Regions from separate parts of the Ferrovibrio sp. GW821-FHT12F09 genome, predicted to be linked through region 4. Evidence: predicted binding sites of a transcription regulator. Region 4 holds the regulator's gene; each other region holds the start of a gene.
What was found. Region 4 encodes PhoB, which activates phosphate uptake and scavenging genes when phosphate is short. Its sites were predicted from a motif close to TNTCATAAAACTGTCA; they were not measured.

Region 1 (4,467 bases), 1.6 Mb from region 4:
GCGACCTGGCGCTGCTGATACTGCACGGCGGCGACGCGTGCGGTGCGCGCCCGCAGGGCTGGCTTGGCCGGCGCGTCATGGGCCGTATCGCCGAATTCCGGATTGCGCCAGATCATATGCGTGGCATGGCCGCGCGATTCATGGTCAGTGTCCATGTAGCCGCGCAGCACGCCCAGCGGCTCGAAATTGTTGCGCAGCTGGAAATTGATCACCGGATCGCGCAGGCGGCCGCTCTGCACCAGCTCCAGGTATTTCTCCGCCGACCGCAGCTGCATCCAGCGGCGATGCAGGCCGGGCATGCGGCCGCCGAAGACAATGCCTTTCAGATGCAGATGCTGGCAGAGCTGGCGGCGTGCATTGTAGAGGCGCTGACCCAGGCGCAGGCCGCGATAGTCGGGATCGACGCAGACCTCCAGGCCATAGAGCCAGTCGCCCTGGGCGTCGTGACGTGCCGCATAGCCGCGTCCGGTGATGCCTTCCCAGTCATGGGGTTTCAGCACCAGCTTTTCAGCGATGCGGAAGGTGGCGCAGTAACCCACCACCACCTCGTCATAGACGGCGACGAACTGGCCTTCGGGGAAATGATGCTGATGGCCGCGTAGCTGCGCCGTGGTATAGGCGCCGTCCGATCCCATCGCGGCATAGACCTTGCCGGTGAGGGCGCGGATGCCGGGGATGTCATGGGGCGTGGCATTGCGCAGCACCAGGCGCGGCTTTTCCACGGGCCCGGTTTTCGCCCCCGTGCTGCCTTTGACCGATGCGCTGCCTTTGGCCGATGCGCTGCTTTTCGCCGGGGCGCTGCGTTTGCGCGGCGCGGCCTGCTGCAGGGGTTTGGTCTTGGCTTTGACGGAAGGTTTGGTCATGACGGACTCGCTTGGGGAGGGACGGAAAGAAACGCCCCAGGCCCTAGGCAAATTCCCCGGGCAAATTCCGGTCACGGTGTCGCAGCGGCGTAAAATCCGGCGACGGGATATATGGATATATGCGGGGGCTGAAAATAAAGGGCCGTCCGACGGTCTTGGGGGGAAGACCTGTGCCGGACGGCCCGGCAGGCTGCGAAAGCTGCCTGAACCACACTTAAGCCGATAAAAGGGGCGGAATTGAGGCATGGGTCTGCGAGGCTGCGGTTTCGCAGAACTGTAACAATCGTAAACGCCTGAGTTGTTTGACTTTTTCGCCGACGCTCCGATAGAGTCCGCCGCCATGAGCGAACTGCCCGCGCTGCTGCGTCTTGGCCTGGCCCCGGGCTCGCTGACCCGTATACGCAAACATCCCCTGCTGAGCGGCCTTCGCGGCCGCCGCGTGCAGTCCGATCTCCGCCTGCTCGATACCTCCGATCGCCGATTTGCGGCCGATGGCTGGCTCTGTCTCGGCCTCGAGGATAGAGCCGGGCTGCGTCATGCCATGCTGCCAGTCGCGGGTCATGCGACGGGCGATGCACCGGCGGTGGCCGGTGAACTGCAGATCCTCGCCACCGGCACGCTCAAGGGCCAGGCCTGGGCGCTGGAACGCGACGGCCAGAGCCTGGAGCTGCAGGTGCATGGCGTCACGCTTGGCCGCGGCAAGCAGCAGGTGGCTTACGAGGCGCTGGTGCTGCAGGGCGCTGCCGATTCCGCCGCCCCGGCGCTGCATGCCATCGCCGCCGAACTGGGGCTCGATTGCGATCTGCGCTGGAGCGGGGCCGCGCCGCTGGTGCAGGCCGCCGCCGACCTCGATCTGGTTGAACCGCTGCCGCTGCGTGCCGCGGCTTTCGAGACCGGCCTGAGCGAAGACTCCGATACCGCCGCTGCCTTCGTCGCCATCGCCCGGCAGTGCCTGGCGCAGTTCGATGCCAATCTGCTGCCGGTGCTGCGCGACCGCGATGCGGAAGGCGTGCATCAGATGCGGGTGGCGCTGCGCCGGCTGCGCTCGGCGATTGCGCTGTTCGCCGATCTGCTGGATGCCGACCGGCTGTCGCCGCTGCTCGACGATCTGCGCTGGCTCAACGGGCCTCTTGGCCGCAAGCGCGACATTGATGTCTTCCTCGCCGAAACCCTGGTGCCGCTGCAGCGCCTGCCCGATCCGGCACGCGGATTGCAGCATCTGGCCGTGGTGCTGGAGGATCGCCGCACCGCCGCGCAGCAGGCCCTGCAGGCCGCCCTGCTGGCGCCGCGCACCGCCAGCTTCCGTCTCGGCCTGGAGTGTTTTCTCGATGCGGTGCTCGACGGCTCGGCCGTCACCGCGGCTGATATTGCGGCAAAGCCCGTCTCGCACTTCGCCGCCGCGCTGCTGCAGCGGCGTCGCAAGAAGCTGCGCAAGCTCGGCCGCGACCATGCCAGCCTGGAAACCGAGGCGCTGCACGATCTGCGCATCCGCGCCAAGAAGCTGCGCTATGCGGCGGAATTCTTCCGCAGCGCCTTCAGCCGCAAGGAAAGCCGCCGCTTCAGCGTTGCGCTGGCCGAGCTGCAGGATTGCCTGGGCGCTCTGAATGACGCCGCGGTGGGCAGCCGCCTGATCGAGAATATCCTCGCGACGCCGGACCGCGACCCGGCAGCGGCGGCGATCGCCGCCTGGTTTGCGGGCCGCCAGCAGCTGCAGCTCGCCCATCTTGGCGATGCCTGGAACGCCTTCGACAGGATCAAGCCGTTCTGGAAGGACGCGCTGGAAGATTAAGACGCGGATAGCCGGACTTGTTCCGGGCATCCACGTCTTCTCTCAGTCGATCAGCCTGCCGTCCGGACCGTGGAAGGGATGCGGGCCGTCATAGTCGCCGATCGCCACCGTATGACTGACCAGCCTGCCATCATTCCACCAGTGCAGCATGTAGCCCGGTGGCTCCATGGTGAAGCGGCTCGGCGCCGCGTCATCGATATCCAGCGCCACCTGATGCGCCGGGCTCGGGCAGGTCAGCGCGCTGCGGCCGCCGACATCGGCGCGTATCGTGCGATGCAGATGGCCGCAGAGGATCAGGCGGATCTGGCTGTGCTGCGCGACGATGGCCTCGAAGCCGGCGGCACCTTTCAGGCCGATCTTGTCCATATGGCCGATGCCGGTCTGGAACGGCGGATGATGCATCATCACCAGGGTCGGTGCATCCGGCTTCTGCCGCAGGGCTTCATCCAGCCAGGTCAGCCGCGCATCGCACAGCTCGCCACCGCCCTGGCCGGGGATCAGGGTGTCGAGGCCGATGATGCGCAGCGGATAGTCGCCCTCGATCACGAACTGCAGGAAGCTGCCGCGTTCGCGCGGCAGGTAACCGCCGCCGGCGAAGGCGTCGCGCATCGCATCGCGTTCGTCATGATTGCCGGGGATGGCGATGATGCGCTGGCGGATCGGTGCCAGAATGGCTTTCAGATGGTCGTATTCCTCCGGCCGGCCGAGATCGACCAGGTCGCCGGTGAGCAGGATCAGGTCGGGCTGCTGCTTCAGCGTGGCCAGATGGGCGACGCAGCGCTCCAGCATCGCGGCGGTATCGACCTTGCGATAGGCCAGCTTGCCCGGCAGTTTGATATGGGTGTCGGTGATCTGGGCGATCAGCATGGGCGCTGCTCCTTACGCTCGTCCTTACAGAACCAGTATACCGCGCGGGTCGATGGTCAGGCCAACCTGCTCGCCATGGCTGAAATCGCGGCGCGCCGTGCTTTCGATCACCAGCGGCTGTTTCTCGCCGACATCGACAAACAGCCGCGTGCGGTCGCCGAGGAAGAAGGCGGCCGCGACGGTGCCGTGCAGACCGGTCTGCTCGCCGGCTTCGGCGACCCGGATATCCTCAGGCCGGAACAGGATTTCGGTGACATGCGCCGGCGCCTCGGCCCAGGCAAGGTCGCCGGCGCGGCAGGTGAAGATGCCGTTGCGCGCGGCGCCGTTCAGGCGATTCATGGTGCCGATGAAATCGGCGACGAAACGCGTGGCCGGTTTCTGGTAGATGTCGCGCGGCGCGCCGATCTGGGCGACGCGGCCATGCTCCATCACCACGATGCGGTCGCCCAGCGCCATGGCCTCGGCCTGGTCATGGGTCACGTAGATCGCGGTGATCTTCAGGCTGCGCAGCAGCGTGTCGATCTCCAGCCGCAGGGTATCGCGCAGCTTGGCATCGAGGGCCGTGAGCGGTTCGTCGAGAAGCAGCGCGCGCGGCCGCACGGCGAGCGCACGGGCGAGCGCGACGCGCTGGCGCTGACCGCCCGACAGCTGGTCGATCTTGCGGTTGGCCAGCTTCTCGATCTGCATCATGCCCAGCATCTCGCCGACGCGGGTCTTGATCTGGTCGGCCGGCATTTTGCGGATCTTCAGGCCGTAGCCGATGTTTTCGGCCACCGACATGTTGGGGAACAGGGCATAGGACTGGAACACCATGCCGACGTTTCTCTGCTCGATCGGCGTCTGCGTCACATCCCTGCCATCGAACAATACTTTGCCGCCGGCGTCGGGTTCTTCCAGGCCGGCGATGATGCGCAATGTTGTGGTCTTGCCGCAGCCGCTGGGGCCGAG
Region 2 (4,467 bases), on a different contig from region 4:
CCGTTGGATGTGGTCGTGCGCGAACAGCTGCAACGCCTGCTGATCGATCAAAAGGCCAGCCAGAACCAGCGCAAATTCTTCCTTGAGTCCAACGACCGTATCGCCCGCACCATTCGGGAGACGGGCAAGGTGCCATCCGATGTGCCACCCGGGCTGGTGGCGATCTACCCGTCCTATATCGGACCGTTCTGGCAATCGCAGATGAAACTCGACCCGCCGACCCTGGTGGCGAAATACAGCGGCCCGGTGATGCTGCTGCAGGGCGAAGCGGATCTGCAGGTCTCGGCCGAACGCGATGCGGCGGCACTGGACCGTGCGCTGGCGCAGCGTGAACGCGACGATCATGCGCTGGTGCTGCTGCCGCAGGGCAGCCATAACCTCAAGACCCTGCAAGGCGCCAAGGATCCCGGCCTGCAGGGCGAGATCGATCCGACCGTGCTGACCCGCATGGGCAGCTGGATCCAGGCCCGTCTCAACCGCTAGCGGTCAACCGCCGAGCGCAGCCGCCGCACGATCAGCAGATAGCTGAGCAGTGTGCCTGTCCCCATGGCGGCCATCGTCCAGCTGAGCGGCAGGGCCGTCTCGTTCAGCGCATGGCCGACCGCGATACCGGTGACCGCCGCGCCGCTCATCTGCACGAACCCCATCAGCGAGGCCGCCGCGCCGGCCATATGGGCGAAGGGCTGCAACCCGCCGGCCTGGCCCTGCGGCATGGTGAGGCCGACACCCATGGTGAAGATCATCATCGGACCGATCAGGCTGAACCAGTGGCCTTCGCTGCCCGCCATCCACAGACCCGTTTGCAGCAGCGCCATGCTGACGCCGCCAAGGGCGCAGAGGACCGTGCCCAGCTGCAGCATGGTGTCGACGCCCAGGCGCGCGGTCAGCCGCGTGCCGATAAAACCGCCGATGATGTAACCGACGACGATGAACAGGAAGCAGTAGCCGAACATGGTTTCGGTAACGCCAAACACCGTGCGCAGCGTGAAAGACGAACCGGAAATGAAGGCAAACATGCCGGCATAGGAAAACGCGACGCAGGCAACATAGCCGCGGAAACCGCGATGGCGCGCCATGATCGCAAAGTTGCGCAGCATGGGACCGATGCGGGTCGCCACCGGATTGCGTTGACGGATGCTCTCGGGCAGAAAAACCAGCACGCAGAGGCCGAACAGGCCGCCCGTCGCAGCCATGGCGAAGAAATTCGCCTGCCAGCCGAACCAGCTATGCAGATAGCCGCCCAGGATCGGCGCCACCGCCGGCGTCAGACCCAGTACCATGGCCATCATCGACAGCGCGCGCGCCGCAGCGGCGCCCTCGAACAGGTCGCGTGCGATGGCGCGTCCCAGCACCACACCGGCACAGGCACCCAGTGCCTGCAGGAAACGCCAGGCGACCAGCCATTCGATGCTGGCGGCAAACGCACAGCCGATCGAGGCCAGCGTATAAAGCGCGACGCCGAACAGCAGCACCGGCCGGCGGCCGAACCGGTCGGACGCCGGACCATAGATCAGCTGCATCACTGCAAAGCCGGCCAGAAACGCGCTGAGCGTGAGCTGTACGGCCGCGGCATCCGTATCGAACAGGCCGGTCAGCACCGGCAGGGATGGCAGATACATATCGGTGCTGAGCGGGCCCAGCGCCGTGGCGCAGCCGAGCAGGAACACCAGGGCCGTCGAGTCGCGCGCCAGAGGCCGCCCGGATAGCCTCATGGCGTGCTCTCAGCCCTGCAGATGCAGGGTGGCGCCATGCCGGCGCAGCCAGCCGCGCGCCAGACGCAACTCGGTTTCACCGCCCAGCAGCCTGGCACAGAGCGACCAGAACGCATCGCTGTGGTCCATATGCCGCAGATGGGCCACCTCATGGGCCACCAGATAGCGGCCGATGGCCGGCGGCGCCAGGAGAAGGCGCCAGGAGAAGGACAGGTTGCCATGAGCGGAACAACTGCCCCAGCGACTTTGGGTGTCGCGCACGGTGACGCGCTGCACAGCCACATCGATTCCGGCCGCCATCTCGCGCGCCATGGCGCCGAACTCGTCTCGCGCCCGCCGCTTGAGCCAGTCGCGCAGGCGCCGCGGCAGATGCTCGGCCTGGCCGCTGATATGAATTTCGCTGTTTTCGACCCAGACCCCGCCGCGCGCAGCAGGGCGATGGCGAATGATGTGCGGCGCACCATAAAGCGGGAGGACAGCGCCGTCCTCCCAGGGCTGTGCCGCGGGCCGCTCTTCCTGACGGGCCATGATCCAGGCCACCTGCTCGGTGACGAATCGCTGCCCGGATTTCAGGCTTGCCCGAATTGGAAGCACAAGGACCACCGAACCATCCCGCGGCATAACCCTTAGGAGCATGCGGCGGGCGCGGGCGTCGCGTTTGACCAGGAAGGGGAATGTCTGCGCCCCGACCGTCAGCCGGTCGGCAACGATTTCCACAGGCGCAGAATAAGGCTTGGTCAACGGCCGCCCCTTGTCATATAACCGTCATAAATCTTACGTGCGATCGTCATCGTAGGAACCATAAAAAAGTCGGCCTCCCGACTCAGGGACGGGAATTTCTTTAGCATTGGAGACACCATAATGAAATCGACAGGGAAACTCGCGCGCGTCGCGCTCGCGCTGCTGGCCGGCACAGCCGTCGCCGCAAGCGCCGGCGGCGCCTTTGCCCAGGCCAAGGACAGCCGCATCGAGCTGCAGTTCTGGCATGCGATGACCGGCGCCCTGAACGAACGCGTCAATGACGTGGTCGAGGGTTTCAACAAGGGCCAGGACAAGTACAAGGTCGTTGCCGTCAACAAGGGCAGCTATCCTGAAACCATCACCGCCGCCATGGCGGCGTTCCGCGCCGGCAAGGGCCCGCATGTGGTGCAGGTCCAGGAAGTGGCGACCGGCACGATGATGGCCTCGCGCGCCGCGATCAAGCCGGTGTATGAGCTGATGGCCCAGAACGGCTACAAGTTCGACCCCGGTTCCTACATCACCGCAGTCACCGGCTATTACAGCACCTCGGACGGCAAGATGCTGTCCTATCCGTTCAACTCCTCGACCCCGGTGATGTATTACAACAAGGATGCCTTCAAGAAGGCCGGCCTTGATCCGAATGCGCCGCCGAAGACCTGGCAGGAATTCGAGCCGATGCTGCGCAAGCTGAAGGCTTCGGGCAGCACCTGCCCGTTCCAGTCCAACTGGCAGACCTGGATCCAGCTCGAGAACTTCTCCACGCTGCATAACGTGCCCTTCGCCTCGAAGTCGAATGGCCTGGACGGCTTCGACTCCGAGCTGCAGTTCAACAGCGCCCTGCATGTCCGTCACATCACCAACCTCGCCAACTGGATGAAGGAAGGCCTGATGGTCTATGCCGGCCGCAAGAACGAGCCGAACGCCAAGTTCGTCTCGGGCGAGTGCGCCATCCATATGGAAAGCTCAGCCGGTTACGCCACCTTCGCCCGCGGCGCCAAGTTCGAATGGGGCATCTCCATGCTGCCCTATTACAGCGACGTGCAGGGCGCACCGCAGAACTCGATCATCGGCGGTGCTTCGCTGTGGGTTCTGGGCAAGCACAAGACCGAAGACTACAAGGGCGTTGCCCAGTTCTTCGACTATCTGTCGTCGACCGAGAACCAGGTCTGGTGGCATAAGGCGACCGGTTACCTGCCGATCACGCCGATGGCCTATGAAGCCACCAAGCAGCAGGGCTTCTATACCGCCAATCCGGGTACGGACATCTCCGTGCAGCAGATGGCCCTGAAGCCGCCGACCAACAACTCGAAGGGTCTGCGTCTGGGCAATTTCCTGCAGATCCGCGACGTTATGGACGAGGAAATGGAAGCGATCTGGTCGGGCAAGAAGTCGCCCAAGGAAGCGCTCGACACCGCGGTGGAGCGTGGCAATCGCCTGCTGCGCCAGTTCGAACGCGACAACAAGCGGTCCTGATCGGTTGATTTACCACTCTTAACGGAAGCCCGCGCCTTGACTTTGCAGGGCGCGGGCTTTTCTTTGGCGCTCCATGGAAAAACGAGTCGTATTTGATCACAAGCTGTTGCCGTATCTGCTGCTCGCGCCGCAGATCGCCATCACGCTCATCTTCTTCTTCTGGCCGGCCAGTCAGGCGGTCATACAGTCCGTGCTGCGCGAGGATGCTTTCGGCACACGCAGCGAGTTTGTTGGCCTGGCCAATTTCCTCGCCCTCTTCGAGGACGAGTATTACGTCAACTCCTTCAAGATCACGGCCCTGTTCAGCACGCTGGTCACCGCGCTCGGCCTGTCCATCTCGCTGCTGCTCGCCGTTACCGCCGACCGCCTGGTGCGCGGCGCCACCTTCTACAAGACGCTGCTGATCTGGCCTTATGCCGTGGCGCCCGCTGTCGCCGGCGCGCTCTGGGGTTTCGTCTTCCTGCCCGGCCCCGGCGTCTTCGCCTGGCTGATGCAGAAATTCGGCGTCGACTGGAATTTCTATCTCAACAGCAACCAGGCC
Region 3 (4,467 bases), 1.7 Mb from region 4:
GACACCATCCAGTGGCCCGGCAGCACTCGGCATCGATGCCGGGACTTCACCTTCGGGGAAAACGAAATTGCTGCCTGGCTCATATGCCACGACCGCACGGATATTCTGGTTTTTGATCACCGTCGTCCAGCCCGGGCCGCCGCTTTGGGAGTGCGTGACGAGCACGCCTGGACCAATCTTGTTGAATAGAGCTGAAACAGCATCTGTGATGACACCAACATCGAATGGCCCGGTGTTCGGCGTCATTGACCGGAAATACTGATTCAGGGTCTCCGGTTGCCGGTCGAACTGCACGTTATCGAAATAAGCGGGCCAGATGCCAATGCGGAAAATGTTGAACCAGGTCTGCTCATCGGGCGCGGGGTTTATGGTCGCTGCGACCGTGCTTCGCCCGGCGTTGCCGCGACGGGGCTGGTCAAGCAGATAGACGCTGAAACGCCGACGCAGGAAGATGGTCTGGAATCCCTCGCGGCCATCTGCCGTGGTCTCCCAGGTCTTTGAGAACTGTCCGGCGCCGTGCCACATGACCAGCGGCAACCGGCGCGCGCCGACGGGCTTTTGATAGAACACATAGGCGTGGTCGCCATGATAGGTCTGGCCCGCTGGCGTCGGAGTGCGGGAATCGAAAGTACCCGGCGCGGTAATGACCGTTCCGCCGACGGCAAAACTGCCTTGTTCCACAATAGTGAGCGGCTGGGCGCCCGCGCCGAAAGACGCGGCCAAGCCCGCAAGTAGCATCAGACGACCCAGCATTTACTTCGGCCGCTTTGCAAAGATGTCGCGGACCACCGGCAGGACGGACACCGCATTCGGCCAGCCAGCGTAGAATGCAAGATGGGTAATAACCTCTTTGGCCTGCTCTTCCGTCAGGCCGCTGTCCATCGCCCTGTTCAAGTGCGAGACGAGTTGAATGGAGTTTCCGTTCGCGATCAGGGCGCTGACCGTCACAAGACTGCGGTCGCGCGGCTCAAGGTCCGGACGGCGCCAGACATCATTGAAAAGGACACCATTGGTGTAGTCGGCCAGCCCCGGGAAATCGCTGCCCATCACGCGGACGACCTGTGCTGCGCGATCCGCCTCTATCTTCTGGTCAAGATCGATGTATTTGACCTGCGCCGGTGGGATCTGGCTGGCCGGAATCTTCCGCTCTTTGAAGACGGCAGTGGCGATCGCCGATGCGCCAGCTGCATTCCCCCATCCTGAATAGAAAGCGAGATGCGTGATAAGTCCGGAAATTTCACCGGGCTTCACGCCATTGTCGAGTGCACCCTTGATATAGTGAGCCAGTTCCGCCGTCTGATTGCGCGCGACAAGGGCAGCAACAGTGACGATGCTGCGGTCACGCAGACTGAGACCCGGGCGCTTCCACAGGTCGTTGACCAAGGTGCGTTGGGCATAGTCTCCGATGGCCGGGGTGGCGGTTCGGGTCTCGGCATGGCTCACAGGCGCGGCAAACAGCACGGCGGCGATGAGTGTCGCGACAAGAGTCTTCATGTCCAATTCCTCTAAAAGCAGCGGACGCAGGTTTTACGTCCAGGCACTGATTTTACGAGGAAGTTATATCCAAAAATATTGGTGGTAATCTTATAGGACTTATAGGTATTGCTTATAAATTAAGTGCCCCGCAGGCAGGCTGGTGCAATCTGTCGGACAGCAATAAACGGGCATCTCATTCGCGCCCCAAAAAAAGCCATATCCGACTCTTAAGGTCCCCCACTTCGCTTTTGCACTTATCGTGTCAAAGCGTTGCAGGAAATGGGTGCCTTGTTACGGGATATGGGTGTCCCGACACTCAGTTCAGAAGATCTGCACACCCGGGATTAACCGCTTGGCCCTAGTGTCATCTAGGTGTAATTAAACTGTAACAATCCGATTTGGCTCTTAAGGTATCAGTAAAAATGGCGATTTTCCGCGATCCGGACCCCGATCCCGATTCTCCCGCGCTGGACGCTGGCGCGCCCTCCGTCTCCCCGTCGCGCCATATCCGGGGGGCCGCGCAATGAACCCTGCCACCACTCCAGGCGCGACCGAACTCCTCCTCAATCTGGCCGCCGGCGTGGCGCTGCTGCTCTGGGGCGTGCGCATGGTGCGCACCGGCATGACGCGCGCCTTCGGCGCCTCGCTCCGCCGCTACCTGAGCGGCGCCATGCGCAACCGCGTCCATGCCTTCCTCGCCGGCATCGGCGTCACGGCATTGCTGCAGTCGAGCACCGCCACCGCGATGATCGTTTCCTCCTTTGCCGGCCGCGGCCTGATCGTCGGCGGGGCGGCGATTGCCGTGCTGCTCGGCGCCGGCATCGGCACCTCGATCACCGCGCAGTATCTCTCGCTCGACCTGCACTGGCTCGGGCCGCTCTGCATCGTCTTCGGCGTCATCGGTTTCCTGTCGTCGGAAGGCGGCATGCTGCGCCATGGCGGCCGCCTGCTGATCGGCCTCGGCCTGATGCTGCTGTCGCTGGAGATGATCATCGGCGCTTCCGCGCCGCTGCGCGATTCACCCGGCCTCAGCATCGTGATGTCGCCGCTGGAGCGCGAACCGATCCTCGCCATCATCCTGTTCGCGATCCTGACCTGGATCAGCCATGCCAGCCTCGCCACCGTGTTGCTGGCCGCCGCCATGGCTAAAGCCGGCACCGTCGATGGCAGTCTGGCGATCGCCCTGATCGTCGGCGCCAATCTCGGCACGGCGATCTCGCCGCTGCTGGCCTCCAGTGGCGAACCGCCCGCCGCCCGCCGCGCCCAGCTTGCCAATCTGATCACCCGAGTGCTCGCCACCGTGGCCGTGCTGCCCTTCATCGCCCAGCTGCCGCAATGGCTGAGCGTCTTCGGAGCCGATCCGGCGCGCATGGCGGTGAACGCCCATACCGCCTTCAATATCGCCATCGCCCTGGTCTTCCTGCCGCTGACCACACCGCTGGACCGGCTGGCCAGGCGCATCATGCCCGACCTGCCCACCGTCGATGACGGCAGCAAGCCGCGTTACCTGGATCATTCCGCACTCGATACGCCGACTGCGGCCCTGGCCGGCGCGGCGCGCGAGACGCTGCGTTTAAGCGATGCTGTGGCGCGCATGCTGGACGACACCATGACGGTGTTCACCAAGGACGATGCCAAGCTGAAAAAGGCCGTGGAGCAGGCCGACGACGCGGTGGATGGCCTCTATGAGGCGATCAAGCTGTATCTTACCGAGCTGAGCAAGCATGGCCTGGATGAGGCCGAGAGCCGGCGTTACGTGGAGGTGCTGACCTTCACGACGAATCTGGAGCATATCGGCGACATCATCGACAAGAACCTGATGGATCTGGCGCAGAAAAAGATCAAGAACAAGCTGACCTTCTCGAAGGAAGGCCTGGCCGAACTGACCGACTTCCATCATCGCGTCGCTGCCAACCTGCAGATGGCCTGCAACCTGTTCATGTCGGGCGACGTGAAACTGGCGCGCCAGCTGCTGAAGGAAAAGGCCGACCTGCGCGAGGCCGAGCAGATCGCCGCCGAGCATCACTACCAGCGCATCCGCGACGGCCGCTCGGAAAGCATCGAGACCAGCGCCATCCATCTCGACCTGATCCGCGATCTCAAGCGCATCAACAGCCACCTGACCGCGGTGGCCTATCCGATCCTGGAACAGTCGGGCGAGCTGTCGGCAACGCGGCTGCGCGCCGAAGAGCGGCTGGATCGCAGCTCGACCGAAACGGCGAAATCGGCCGGCCGCGCCAGCCTGGCCTGACCGGACGGTTTATGCGGCGGCGGCCATGGATGTTGGCCGCTGCCGCGTCAGCCGCCACAGCAGCCAGGCGGCAAGCAGCACATTCACCAGGTTCCAGCCGATCCCGTTGACCAGGGCTGCCTGGTACGAGCCGGTGAAGTCGTAGATCTTGCCCGACATCCAGCCGCCCAGCGCCATGCCGGCGAGCGTCGAGGAAATCGCCAGGCTGACGCGCAGGCCGGCCTGGCCAGCGGGAAACAGCTCGCGCACGATGAAGGCATAGCTCGGCACGATGCCACCTTGCACCAGGCCGAACACCGCCGAAATCACATAGAGCGACATCAGCCCGTCGAACGGCAGGTAGAGCGACAGCGCGATCATCTGCAGGGTCGAACCGAGCAGCAGGGTTGCCAGCCCGCCGATCTTGTCGCAAATCCAGCCGGACGCCAGACGGCTGACGATGCCGAAGCCCAGCATCAGCGACAGCATCTCGGCGCCGCGCGCCGGGCCGTAACCCAAATCGACGCAATAGGCGACGATATGCACCTGCGGCATCGACATGGCGACGCAGCAGCCCAGCCCCATGAGAATGATCAGGCCCTGCAGCATGTTGGGCCGCAGGCCGAGCGGCCGCACGAAGCCGGCCGTGGCGGCAGCCGTCGCCACCTTCAGCGCCGGCGGCCGGCGGCGCAGCAGCAGCGCCAGCGGCAGCAGCGTGACCAGGCAGAACAGGCCGACATAGAAATGCGTGTCGCGCCAGC
Region 4 (4,467 bases):
AGCACATGGCAGATCGCATAGGTGAGATCGGCGCGGTTCAGCGTATAGAAATGGAATTCGTCGATGCCGGCTGTCAGCAGGCGGCGGCACTGTTCGGCGGCCAGATGCGCCGCCACCATGCGGCGGGTCTCCGGGTCTTCGTCCAGGCCATCGAACTGGTCGGCCATCCAGGCCGGGACGCTGGCGCCACAGGCGGCCGAGAATTTCACCACCTGGCGGAAATTGGTGACCGGCAGGATGCCCGGCACGATCGGCACGGTGATGCCGGCCGAGCGCGCCCGGTCGAGAAAGCGGAAATACACATCCGTGTCGAAGAAATACTGCGTGATGCAGCGGGTGGCACCGGCATCGACCTTGCGCTTGAGATGCTCCAACTCGACGCGCGGCGAGGCGGTATCGGGATGGCCTTCCGGATAACAGCCGACGCTGATCTCGAAATCGCCGATCTTCTTCAGGCCGGCAATCAGGTCAGTGGAATTGGCATAGCCCTGCGGATGCGGTGCAAAACCGCCGGTGCCCTCCTGCGGATCGCCGCGCAACGCCACAATATGGCGGATGCCAGCCTGCCAGTAGTGCTGAGCGACTTCATCGACCTCGCCCTTGGAAGCGCCGACACAGGTGAGATGTGCCGCCGGCCTGAGGCCGGTTTCCTTCAGGATACGCACGACGGTGTTATGGGTGCGCTCGCGCGTGGAACCACCAGCGCCATAGGTGACCGAGACGAAGCGCGGATCAAGCGGCGCCAGGCGAGTGACACTGCGCCACAGACTCTCTTCCATCTCCGCGGTCTTCGGCGGGAAGAATTCGAACGAGACCTTCAGCGGACCAGACCGGCGGGCGGCATGAGCGTTGGGTTCCGGGAGCGTCATTCTGCGGCACTCTTCTGCGAGGGAGACAGGGCGGCACTACGCTTGACCGCGTGCCAGACATGAACGGTGAGCGATTGTCCGGGCAAGGCGATGGCCGGCTCGACATCGAGGCCGGCATGGACGCACCAGCCGCGCAATTCGGCATCGGCAAAACCCAGCCGGCGATGCGCATGGCGGTTGCGCAGGTCTTCCAGATCGTGCGGCGCAAAATCGACGATCACCAGACGGCCGCCGGGACGCAGCACTCGCACGGCCTCCTGGATCGCCTTTTGCGGCTCATCGGCGAAATGCAGCACCTGATGGATCACGGCGGCATCCACGCTGGCATTGTCCAGCGGCAGGGCATACATGTCGGCCTGGCGCACCTGGCAGTTTTTGATCCCGGCGCGCTCCAGATTGGCACGAGCAATGCTCAGCATGTCGCGGCTCAGATCGACGCCCAGGCCGCGCTTGACCTTGTGGCCGAGAATTTCCAGCAGACGGCCGGTGCCGGTGCCGATATCCAGCAGGTCTTCTATGGCTCCGCCCTGGGCCAGCAGACGCAGCACGGCGGCCTCGACCTGGGCTTCATCCACATGCAGCGAACGGATCGCCGACCACTGCGCGGCGTTGTCGCGGAAATAGCGCTCGGCAGCCTCGGCACGGGCCCGCTTCACGGCAGCAAGACGTTCGGCATCGCGCGCCAGCGTGGCATCATACGGCGGCAACAGGCCACTCACCGCACGCACCAGCGGCGCACCGGGCAGCCGGTCGCCAACACGGTAGAAGGCCCAGGTGCCTTCCGGCACGCGTTCCAGCAAGCCCGCCTCGCAAAGCAGCTTCAGATGGCGCGAGACACGCGGCTGGCTCTGGCCCAGAATCTGGGTCAGTTCGGAAACGGTGAGTTCGCCCTGGGCGCAAAGCGCCAGCAGGCGCAGGCGTGTGGGTTCGGCCGCGGCGCGCAACGCGGCCATCAGAATATCGAGGGTCAGGGGCGACTCCATGGTCATGTAAATGATATAAACATATCTTTATGTATTTGTGTAGAGCTAACTACCCTGTAAAAAAAGAATCATCGCCTTCCCGCCGCCGTCAGGCTATGGTTCGGCCGCTTTAATGCCGCATTTGCCAGCGAAAAAACTATTCCCTTCCGCCTCTTAGCCGGGATTCCCCATGCCGACCGCCCTGCTTTCCCGTCGTTTCGCGATCCTTGCCGGTGCCATCCTGGCGCTGGCCACCCTCCTGCCCTCCGGCTCAGCCCGGGCAGCAGCGGCCGATCAATTCATTCGCGAGACCGGCGGCGACACCATGAAGGCGCTGGGCGATCGCTCTTTAACAACGGAAAAGCGTGAAGCGCTGGTTCGCACCCTGCTGAGCACCCATCTCGATCTTGAGGCGGTCGGCCAGTTCTGCCTCGGCCGCTACAACCGCGGCCTGACCGATGCGCAGCGCCAAGAATACAACAGCCTGTTCGAAGATTACCTGGTGAAGGTCTATTCCCAGCTGCTGTCGCAATATAACGGCGAGACCCTCGATGTCCGCGATGGTGTCAAATCTGCCGGCAGTGAACAGGTGGTGGAGTCCGTGATCGTCCGCCCGAACGGCCCGCCGATCCGTGTCGAATGGAAGACGCATGAGAAGAACGGCAAACCGCTGGTGACCGATGTGGTGGTGGAAGGCGTGTCAATGGCCTTCACCCAGCGCCAGCAGTTCGAATCCGTCATCCAGAATAACGGCGGCAAGGTGGATGCCCTGTTCGCCGCCATGAAGAAACAGATCGGCCGCCGCTAAAGCGCACTGCGGCAGAGACAAAAAGAGCCGGCCGTTGCGAAACGGCCGGCTTTTTCTTTGCCATGAGATCCTGTCAGGCCATGGCGGCCGCGGTGGCAGAGGATAGTTCAAGCGCATAGCCGGCCGACCGCACGGTGCGGATCACATCGCTTTCGCCATTCCCGTTCAACGCCTTGCGCAGTCGGCGGATATGCACGTCGACGGTACGCTGTTCGACATAGATGTCGCGCCCCCAGACCGCATCCAGCAGCTGGTCGCGCGACAGCACGCGGCCGGGATGCTCCAGGAAATAGCGCAGCAGGCGGAATTCCGTCGGGCCAAGATGCACATCGCGGCTGTTGCGCGTGACCTTGTGGGTGGCGATATCCATCACCAGGCCACCATAGGTCAGCACCTCCTCTGCCAGCGCCGGCCGGATGCGACGCAGCACTGCGCGGATACGGGCCAGCAACTCGCTCGGCGAGAATGGCTTGGCGATATAATCGTCGGCCCCGGCATCCAGGCCCCGCACGCGGTCGGCCTCCTCGCCCCGCGCCGTCAGCATGATGATCGGTACGTTGCGGGCATTGGGATCGCGGCGCAGCTGGCGGCAGACTTCCAGGCCGGACAGACGCGGCAGCATCCAGTCCAGCAGGATCAGGTCCGGCATATGCTCGGCCACCTTCAGCAGAGCCTGTTCGCCGTCCATCGCCTCGTCGACGGTGTAATTTTCCTTTTCGAGGTTATAGCGCAGCAGTGCTAGCAGCGCGGCTTCATCCTCGATGACAAGGACGCGCGGCTTGATTGCAATATTCATCGCTGGCCTCCCGGCGCATTCACCACGGCATAAGCCGTATCGTCGCCCTTCGGACGGTCTTCCTTCTGCATTTCGCCCGTCACCGTATAATGGATCAGCTCCGCGATATTGGTGGCGTGATCACCGATGCGCTCGATATTCTTGGCAATAAACAGAAGATGCGTGCTGCTGGTGATCGAACGCGGATCTTCCATCATATAGGTCAGCAACTCGCGGAACAGGCTGGTGTAAAGCTCGTCCACCTCCTCATCACGGGCCCAGACCGCATCGGCCTTGGCTGCATCCGCCGTGATATAGGCGTCGAGCACGTCCTTGATCAGCGCCTGGACCAGCGCCGCCATGCGCGGGATGGCGTGTACCGGACGCACCAGGGGCGCCTGGTTCAGCGCCACAGCGCGTTTGGCGACATTCTTGGCATAGTCGCCGATACGCTCGATCTCCGAGGAAATCCGCAGCGCAGAAACAATCACCCGCAGGTCATTGGCCAGGGGCTGACGCCGGGCCAGCAGCTCAACGGCGAAATCGTCGACCTGGTTGCGCAGAAGATCGATCTTGGCGTCATTGAGCACAACGGCGTTGGCCAGTTCGCTGTCGCGTTTCACCACAGCCTCGACGGCGCCGGACAGCTGCGACTCAGCCTGCCCACCCATCTGCACGATGAGGGTGGAGAGCTTTTTCAGCTCTTCGTCATAGCTCTGGACGATATGTTGCGGCATTGGACTGTCCTCTTTCGCGATCAGCCGAAGCGGCCGGTAATATACCCCTGGGTGCGTTCATCCTTGGGGTTCGTGAAAATCACTTTGGTATCGTCGGTCTCGACCAGATTGCCCAGATGGAAGAAGGCAGTCTTCTGCGAGACGCGGGCTGCCTGCTGCATCGAATGGGTCACGATGACGATGGTGTACTGCTCACGCAGTTCGTCCATCAGCTCTTCGATATGTGCGGTAGCGATCGGATCCAGCGCCGAACAGGGCTCATCCATCAGGATCACCTCTGGCGCCACGGCAATGGCACGCGCGATGCACAGACGCT

Region 1: the regulator PhoB is predicted to act here: its motif matches at 1,128-1,143, upstream of AC1ROB_RS02275 (CHAD domain-containing protein).
Region 2: the regulator PhoB is predicted to act here: its motif matches at 2,465-2,480, upstream of ugpB (sn-glycerol-3-phosphate ABC transporter substrate-binding protein UgpB).
Region 3: the regulator PhoB is predicted to act here: its motif matches at 1,850-1,865, upstream of AC1ROB_RS02015 (Na/Pi cotransporter family protein).

The regions. Positions count from the first base shown of each region.
Region 1 covers NZ_JBXAPZ010000001.1:440,255-444,721, reverse strand. Annotated here, with positions in the region: gene AC1ROB_RS02280 (GNAT family N-acetyltransferase) at 1-863, opposite strand, end outside; gene AC1ROB_RS02275 (CHAD domain-containing protein) at 1,204-2,652, shown strand; gene AC1ROB_RS02270 (phosphodiesterase) at 2,695-3,519, opposite strand; gene AC1ROB_RS02265 (ABC transporter ATP-binding protein) at 3,544-4,467, opposite strand, start outside.
Region 2 covers NZ_JBXAPZ010000002.1:879,392-883,858, forward strand. Annotated here, with positions in the region: gene AC1ROB_RS17370 (alpha/beta hydrolase family protein) at 1-483, shown strand, start outside; gene AC1ROB_RS17375 (multidrug effflux MFS transporter) at 480-1,712, opposite strand; gene AC1ROB_RS17380 (M48 family metallopeptidase) at 1,722-2,453, opposite strand; gene ugpB (sn-glycerol-3-phosphate ABC transporter substrate-binding protein UgpB) at 2,574-3,926, shown strand; gene ugpA (sn-glycerol-3-phosphate ABC transporter permease UgpA) at 4,000-4,467, shown strand, end outside.
Region 3 covers NZ_JBXAPZ010000001.1:385,737-390,203, forward strand. Annotated here, with positions in the region: gene AC1ROB_RS02005 (alpha/beta hydrolase) at 1-753, opposite strand, end outside; gene AC1ROB_RS02010 (carboxymuconolactone decarboxylase family protein) at 754-1,494, opposite strand; gene AC1ROB_RS02015 (Na/Pi cotransporter family protein) at 2,000-3,727, shown strand; gene AC1ROB_RS02020 (MFS transporter) at 3,737-4,467, opposite strand, start outside.
Region 4 covers NZ_JBXAPZ010000001.1:2,043,798-2,048,264, reverse strand. Annotated here, with positions in the region: gene metF (methylenetetrahydrofolate reductase [NAD(P)H]) at 1-869, opposite strand, end outside; gene AC1ROB_RS10175 (ArsR/SmtB family transcription factor) at 866-1,852, opposite strand; gene AC1ROB_RS10170 (MlaC/ttg2D family ABC transporter substrate-binding protein) at 2,022-2,639, shown strand; gene phoB (phosphate regulon transcriptional regulator PhoB) at 2,713-3,435, opposite strand; gene phoU (phosphate signaling complex protein PhoU) at 3,432-4,151, opposite strand; gene pstB (phosphate ABC transporter ATP-binding protein PstB) at 4,172-4,467, opposite strand, start outside.